Regions from separate parts of the Rhodococcus sp. NPDC003348 genome, predicted to be linked through region 2. Evidence: riboswitches for the same ligand, from Rfam matches in the RefSeq annotation. Region 2 holds a riboswitch; the other holds the start of a gene.
The links. A riboswitch is a leader RNA that binds a small molecule or an ion and turns the genes downstream of it on or off. The one in region 2 is predicted to bind S-adenosylmethionine.
Positions count from the first base shown of each region.

Region 1: it holds a riboswitch for S-adenosylmethionine, as region 2 does, so the genes downstream of both, ACWDU4_RS15090 (amino acid ABC transporter permease) here and ACWDU4_RS20845 (hypothetical protein) in region 2, are expected to answer to the same signal.

Region 1 covers NZ_JBSFRT010000020.1:82,530-86,280, reverse strand. Annotated here, with positions in the region: gene ACWDU4_RS15100 (ABC transporter substrate-binding protein) at 1-653, opposite strand, end outside; gene ACWDU4_RS15095 (amino acid ABC transporter ATP-binding protein) at 691-1,467, opposite strand; gene ACWDU4_RS15090 (amino acid ABC transporter permease) at 1,464-2,435, opposite strand; SAM riboswitch class I at 2,511-2,604, opposite strand; gene ACWDU4_RS15085 (HAD-IIA family hydrolase) at 2,751-3,554, shown strand; gene ACWDU4_RS15080 (bifunctional adenosylcobinamide kinase/adenosylcobinamide-phosphate guanylyltransferase) at 3,623-3,751, opposite strand, start outside.
Region 2 covers NZ_JBSFRT010000035.1:7,034-10,784, reverse strand. Annotated here, with positions in the region: gene glyA (serine hydroxymethyltransferase) at 1-463, opposite strand, end outside; gene ACWDU4_RS20850 (nuclear transport factor 2 family protein) at 658-1,116, shown strand; gene ACWDU4_RS20845 (hypothetical protein) at 1,102-1,476, opposite strand; SAM riboswitch class IV at 1,515-1,624, opposite strand; gene ACWDU4_RS20840 (DUF885 domain-containing protein) at 1,654-2,883, opposite strand; gene coaA (type I pantothenate kinase) at 2,975-3,751, shown strand, end outside.

The DNA of each region.
Region 1 (3,751 bases), on a different contig from region 2:
GCCTGCTGGTAGTAGAGGATCTCGGCCGGCTCGAGCCCGGCCTTGACGTTCTGTTCGTTCCACGCGACGAGCAGCGCCTCCTGGTTGGTCCCCGAGCCGACGCCGATCTTCAGGCCCGCGATGTCCTTCGGACCGGAGAACGTGATGCCGCTGCCCTTCTTCACCTCGACGGCGAGGCTGTCGAGCCGGTAGGTGGCGAAGTCGTACTTCTCCTTGCGTTCCTCGGTGACGGTGACGTTGGAGATGAACGTGTCGGCCTCACCGGAGTCGACCCGGACGAAGTTCTGCGCCCAGTCCGCGGCTGTCAGTTCGACGTCGAGGCCGAGGACGTCGCCGATCAGGTGAGCGAAGTCGGTCTCCGATCCGATGATCGTCTTGTCGTCGTCGGCGTAGAAGCGCAGCGGCGGTGCCGTGCCTGCCGACCCGGTGACGATCAGCTTCCCTCGGTCCCGGATCGCCTGCGGCACCTGCGCCGCGATCTCGGGGACCTCGTCGGTGGTGATGCGGTTCTGCTCGGCCGTCAGGTTGTAGCCGGCGGCGGTGGCCGCGTCGGTCTCGGCGGCATCGCTCGAACTGCACGCGGAGCCCGCCAGCAGGGCGACGGCGGTCAGTGCCGAGGCGAACAGCCTCGTGTGGCGGGTGAGGACGGACATCATTTCCTTCCAGGGTCTTTCGCGATGGATGAGGGGGTCAGAGCACTCGGGCCAGGAAGGCCCGGGTGCGTTCGTGGGTGGGTCGGTCCAGCACCGCGTCCGGCGGGCCCTGCTCGACGATCACACCGCCGTCCATGAACACGACGGTGTCGGCGACCTCCCGGGCGAACCCGATCTCGTGGGTCACGATCACCAGCGTCGCACCGCCGACGGCGAGGTCACGGATCACCTCGAGGACCTCACCGACGAGTTCGGGATCCAGCGCCGAGGTGGGCTCGTCGAACAGGATCACCTTGGGGCGCAACGCGAGTGCACGCGCGATCGCGACACGTTGCTGTTGTCCCCCGGACAGCTGCTTCGGATACCGGTCGGCCTTGTCGGCGACCCCGACCCGCTCGAGCAGCTGCCGCGCCAGGGCCGTCACCTCGGCGCGGTCGCGGCGCTGCGCGGACACCGGAGCCTCGATCACGTTCTCGAGGACGGTCAGGTGCGGGAAGAGGTTGAAACTCTGGAACACGAACCCGATCCGGGACCGCTGTCGCAACACTTCTCGGTCGGGCAGTTCGTGCAGGGTGTTGCCGCGGCGGCGGTACCCGATGAGTTCTCCGTCGATTCGGATCGTGCCGCGGTCGACCTTCTCGAGGTGGTTCAGGGTGCGCAGGAGGGTCGACTTCCCGGAGCCCGACGGCCCGAGGATCACCGTCACCTCCCCCGTGCGAACCGACAGATCCACGCCTCTGAGCACTTCGAGCGCGCCGAAGGCCTTGTGCACGCCCCGCACGTCGACGGCGTATGGGTCACCGATGGCGGTCATCGGGTGGCCCCTCTCGGCGCGCCGGTACTGCCGTCACGGATCTCCCGGTACTTGGCGACGACCTTCTGCCACGGCGTGAGTGGCAGCGCGCGGGCGGATCCGCGGGCGTAGTGCCGTTCGATGTAGTACTGGACGACGGACAGCACGGTGGTCAGGACGATGTACCAGACGGTCGCGACCATCAGCAGCGGCACCACCCGGCCGTTGCGACCGAAGATCACCTGGACCTGGTAGAACAGCTCGGCGATCGCCATCGTCGACACGATCGAGGTGCCCTTGAAGAGGCTGATGACCTCGTTCGCCGCGTTCGGAAGAATCGACCGCATCGCCTGCGGCAGAACGATCTTGAACAGCTGACGGGTCCGCGGGATACCGAGTGCGTTGGCGGCCTCGATCTGGCCGTGGTCCACGGAGATGATGCCCGCGCGGATGATCTCGGCGGAGTAGGCCGCCTGGTGCAGCGCGAGCCCGATGACCGCGGCGGTGAACCCGGAGATCACGCCGGTGACGTTGAACTCGAGGAATCCCGGGCCGAACGGAACGCCGAGGGACATCGTCTGGTAGAGGTAGGCGATGTTGAACCAGAACAGCAGCTGCACGATCAGTGGAATCGAGCGGAACGCCCAGACGTAGATCCACGAGATCACCTGCAGCACCGGATTGTTCGACAGCCTCGCCACGGCGAGCAGCACGCCGATCCCGAACCCGAGGACGGTGCCCCAGATGGTGAGTTCGATCGTCGTCCACAGCGCGGACAGCACCGACGGGGCGGTGAAGTACCGCGCGAACGTCGCCCAGTCCCAGCCCGGGTTGACCACCAGTCCGTGCACGAACTGCGCGACCAGGACCAGCGCCGCCGCTGCGACGACCCAACGCCAGGGATGGCGGGTGGGAGCGACGCGCAGGTCGGCGTCGTCGGACGATTCGGCCACTGCCGCCTGCGGCGGACTGGTGGCCGGGGCGCTCACGAGCGCACTCCGAAGTCGGACATCGAGAAGCCTTTCACGGGTCGGGACCGGGCGCTCGTCGCAGCCCTGTCGCGGAGTCCATCGGTCCCGGCGGTAGCACCCGCACCCACACTCGGGGGGGTTGCTGCGACGTCGTCGATCCGGGTCTCTCGGTCGCTCTTGATGGTCAACACTCGAGCTGTACTGTCCCGCAACCAGATCCCGCGGTCACCTATTGCGTTCGGGCTGATCCGAATGGTAGGGACGACTGTGTGCCGTGCGACATCCGGCGCGTCCGAGCCGACGTGCGGGTCTCCGGGCGCGCACAATGGGGCCATGGCGAACACCGACGAGAAGACCCCCGGTTGGACGTATCTGATGGACATGGACGGGGTCCTGGTGCACGAGGAGCACCTGGTACCGGGCGCCGACGCGTTCCTCTCGGAACTGCAGGAGTCCGGAACTCCGTTCGTCGTGCTCACCAACAACTCGATTCGCACCCCGCGTGACCTGCGGGCACGACTCCTGCAGTCCGGCCTGGACATCCCGGAGAAGTCGATCTGGACGTCCGCCCTCGCGACGGCGACCTTCCTGCACAATCAGCGGCCGAACGGCACCGCCTACGTCGTGGGCGAGTCCGGGTTGACCACCGCGCTGCACGACATCGGGTACGTGCTCACCGACAACGATCCCGACTACGTGGTGCTCGGCGAGACGCGCACCTACTCGTTCGAGGCGATCACCACCGCGATCCGCCTCGTCGAGCGCGGCGCCCGGTTCATTGCGACCAACCCGGACGCCACCGGTCCTTCGCGTGACGGCTCGCTGCCCGCGACCGGTTCGGTGGCCGCGCTGATCACCCGCGCGACGGGCCGCGAGCCGTACTACGTCGGCAAGCCGAACCCGCTGATGATGCGCTCGGCGCTGCGGGCGATCGGCTCCCACTCCGAGCACACCCTGATGATCGGCGACCGGATGGACACCGACATCGTCTCCGGCCTCGAGGCGGGCCTGCAGACGATCCTGGTGCTCACCGGCATTTCCAGCCGCGAGACCGTCGAGGCGTTCCCCTACCGCCCGACCCTGGTGCTGAACTCGGTCGCCGAACTCGTCGGCCGCACCCAGGACCCCTTCGCCTGAGGTTCCCTAATGTCACATTCGCTCACTCAGCGATCCCCAATGTGACATTAGGGAACCGGGGGCGGGTGTCAGCGGAGCGGGAGCGGGCGTCCTGCGACGACGAGGATCACCGACTCGGACTCGGCGGCGACGGCGGCGTTGAGCCGGCCGAGGGCGTCGCGGAAACGGCGGCCGGATGCGGTCGCCGGGACGACGCC
Region 2 (3,751 bases):
CGCGGACGCCGTACGACGCGACCTGGTACAGCTTGCCGGAGAAGTTGAGCTTCATGCCGTGCGTGAGGTGACCGCCGTGCGCGAGGTCCATGCCGAGCAGCTTCTCGCCCGGGTTCATCAGCGCCATCAGCACCGCGGCGTTGGCCTGCGCGCCGGCATGCGGCTGCACGTTCGCGAACTCCGCACCGAAGACGGCCTTGGCGCGCTCACGCGCGAGGTTCTCGACGACGTCGACGTGCTCGCAGCCGCCGTAGTAGCGGCGGCCGGGGTAGCCCTCGGCGTACTTGTTGGTCAGCACGCTGCCCTGGGCCTGCAGCACCGCGCGGGGAACGAAGTTCTCCGAGGCGATCATTTCCAGGGTGTCGCGCTGACGGGCCAGCTCACCGTTCATTGCCGCGGCGACCTCGGGGTCGAGTTCGGCGAGCGAAGCGTTGTTCACGTCGGTGCTGGGCACAGCGGTCATCGAGGGATCTCCAAGCGAAAGGCCGGGCAGGGGCAGGTCTCATTGTAGGGCCAGGTCAGTGACCCCCAACCACGGGTTCCCGGGAACGAGACCCGCGGCACCGTCCCGATCGCCGGGACGGGCCGCCGGCACCGGCACGGCCGCGGTTAACGTCCACGGCGATCCCACCCGCCACCGACCTCGGGAGCACACGGATGACCCTCGACGATCTGCTCGCCGAACGCGCGATCACCCGCGCCCTGACCTTGATCGCCCGTGCGATGGACGACCGCGCCTGGGAGGCCCTCGACCACCTGGTCCTCCCGGACGCGACCGCGAACCTGGGCACCGGCGAGCTGGATGGTCGCGTCGAGATGGTCTCAAGCATCCGGTCGTTCCTGGACGCCTGCGGGCCGACGCAGCACCTGCTCGGCAATGTCGTCGTCGACGTCGACGGGGACACCGCGACCAGCCGCGCGTACGTCTCGGATCTGCACCTCGGAACCGGTGAGCGCGCGGGCGTGACCTTCCAGACCCTCGGCGACTACCACGACACCTGGGTCCGGCGCGGCGACGCGTGGCTGCTGGCCCGCCGCGTCAAACTCTCCCGCGGGCACGTCGGATCCTTCGCCGTCCTCGGCCCCGGCCCCGAGGGCTGGTCACCGCGCGGCTGAGGGCGCCACCCGCGACGCTCCACAGACGGCGGCCTGCTGCGGAGCGGCGAGGTTGAACAGGAGGTTCCCTCCGGGGCCGGACGGCACAGCCAGCGCGTGCCACCCCGACTTCCAGCGGGCGAAGCCGCCGGTGCGCCGCAGCGCGGCCGCGAGTCGACGCGCGTCGTGGTGCCAGCGAACCACCACTTCGTCGGGCCATTCCAGTCGGATCAGACCGTCGGACTGCACCACGGCGAGGACGTCGATCGACCGCTCGTCCTCCCAGCTCTTGCGGGCGTGGATGAAGTGCACCTGGTGACCGGGCCCGTAGCTGGTGCAGCGGTGGTCGACGGCCGGAACGTCGTTGGACGGATGGGGCATGTGAAACTCCCGAGTTCCTCGGGCCTCCCGGAATCCCGGGGGCGCTCGTGCCGGCACCGGTCGGTGTCAGCCACTTCGTCACCCGAGCCACCCGCGAGCGTGGGGTTGGCGGCCGTCCAGTCGGGGCTTGGCGACGGCACTCGTGAAGCGGCCCCAGTGTATGCGACCGGACCCCGGTCAGCGCAAAACGGACGGGATGAGCGGCTCGTCGAGCAGCCGCCGGAACCGTTCGGAGCGCTCCTCGGCGTTCCCGCCGCGGTCCAGCCACGATCCGAGCAGGCGATACCCCTCCACATAGGTGGAGGTGTAGGCCCGCCACAACGGCGACGACAGGAACCGCAGGGACTGCCGGGCCCGTTCCGGGGTGGTGAGGTTCCACGTCTGCAGGAACTGCGCGACGTCGTCGTGCGAACGACCCCGATCGTGCAGCAGCAGCGCCGCGTCCTGCCGCACCCCGAGCAGCTTCGAGGACGCGTTCGACAGCGCCTCCGCACGCTCGCCGTCGAACCGCAGCCCGAGGTCGGCGTAGATCTCCTGCGCCCACTTCCCCCATCCCTGCCCCTGGGTCACCCCGCCGGCTCCGCTCCCGCGCCCGACGATCGCACCGAGCGCGAGGTCCGCGAGCCCCTCCGCCATCAGGCACTGTGGGGTGTTGACCAGGAAGATGGTGTGTTCGATCTGGCCGGCGTCGACCAGGCCGGCTTCCTTGCGGCAGTGCTCGGTGTGGTGTCCCGGGTATGCCTCGTGCGCGATCAGATGCGGCAGATTCGCCATGTGCTGCTTGAGGTCCGAGTTGATCGCGACCTTGGACCGGTAGTTGCCGAGGTAGTAGTTGAAGCCCGACCAGGGCTTGTCGCCGACCACCTCGTACTCGACGCGTTCGGTCTCCGGGAGCGGGTAGCGGGCCCGCACCAGGTCGCGCAGTGCGGACGAGAACGCCTCGACGCAGTCGGCGAGCCGTTCCGGTGGGATCTCGTCGGCCGCACGGTGCGCCTGAAGTCGCTGGGCCAGCGGCTGGTTCCCGTCGCCGGCGAGCACCTCGTCCATCGCCCGGTGCGCGTCCCGGTAGTCCTCGACCGACCCCGGTTCGATCCGCACGTCGAAGTAGGCGTGAACCTCGTCGACGAAGCCGATCTTCTCCCCCGCGAACGTGCGGGCCGAGCATTCGAGTGCGCGCAGATGGACGCCGAGGAACTCAGCGCGATCGGCGGGCAGGTCGACGTTCGGCAGTTCGCCCCGCAGGTGCGCGGCGCGGCGGGCCAGTTCGCGGGGCTCCGGAGGCGGCGCGTTGTCCACCTGACGCCGCAACGCCGGGTCACCGGTGAAGGCGTCGACGAACCCCTCCTCGATGCGATCGAAACCGAGTCCGAGCAGCAGATACTCGCGTACGAAGGTGGCGGCGTCCATACCTGTGAACCCTAGTGTCCGGACCCGGCGCGGCGCTCCGGTGTGGGGACGCGCACAATTCCCCTATGCAGATCGAGGCCGGGACGCGCGCATGGCGAGGGTGAGCGAAAGCAGCCCGTACGTCGAATTCGACCGAAAGCAGTGGCGGACACTGCGCAAGTCGACACCGCTCGTGCTCACGGAGGAAGAGCTCCAGGGCATGCGCGGCCTCGGCGAGCAGATCGACCTCGACGAGGTCGCCGAGGTGTACCTGCCGCTGTCCCGGCTGATCCACCTGCAGGTCGCCGCCCGGCAGCGCCTGTTCGCCGCGACCGCGACGTTCCTCGGCGAGAAGCACCCGGACCGGCAGGTGCCGTTCGTGATCGGGGTTGCCGGGTCGGTCGCGGTCGGCAAGTCCACCACCGCCCGCGTCCTGCAGGCCCTGCTCGCCCGCTGGGACCACCACCCTCGGGTGGACCTGGTGACCACCGACGGGTTCCTCTACCCGACAGCGGAACTGACCCGGCGCGGCATCATGCACCGCAAGGGTTTTCCGGAGAGCTATGACCGACGCAAGCTGCTCCGCTTCGTCACCGAGGTCAAGTCGGGGGCGGAAGAGGTTGCCGCGCCGGTCTATTCGCACCGGTCCTACGACGTGGTGCCCGGCCAGTACCACCTGATCCGCCAGCCCGACATCCTGATCCTGGAGGGACTGAACGTCCTGCAGACCGGGCCCCGGCTGATGGTCTCGGACCTGTTCGACTTCTCGATCTACGTCGACGCGAAGGTGGAGGACATCGAGCGCTGGTACATCAAACGGTTCCTGGCGCTGCGCAAGACGGCGTTCGCGGACCCGAACGCCCACTTCCACCACTACTCGAACCTGTCC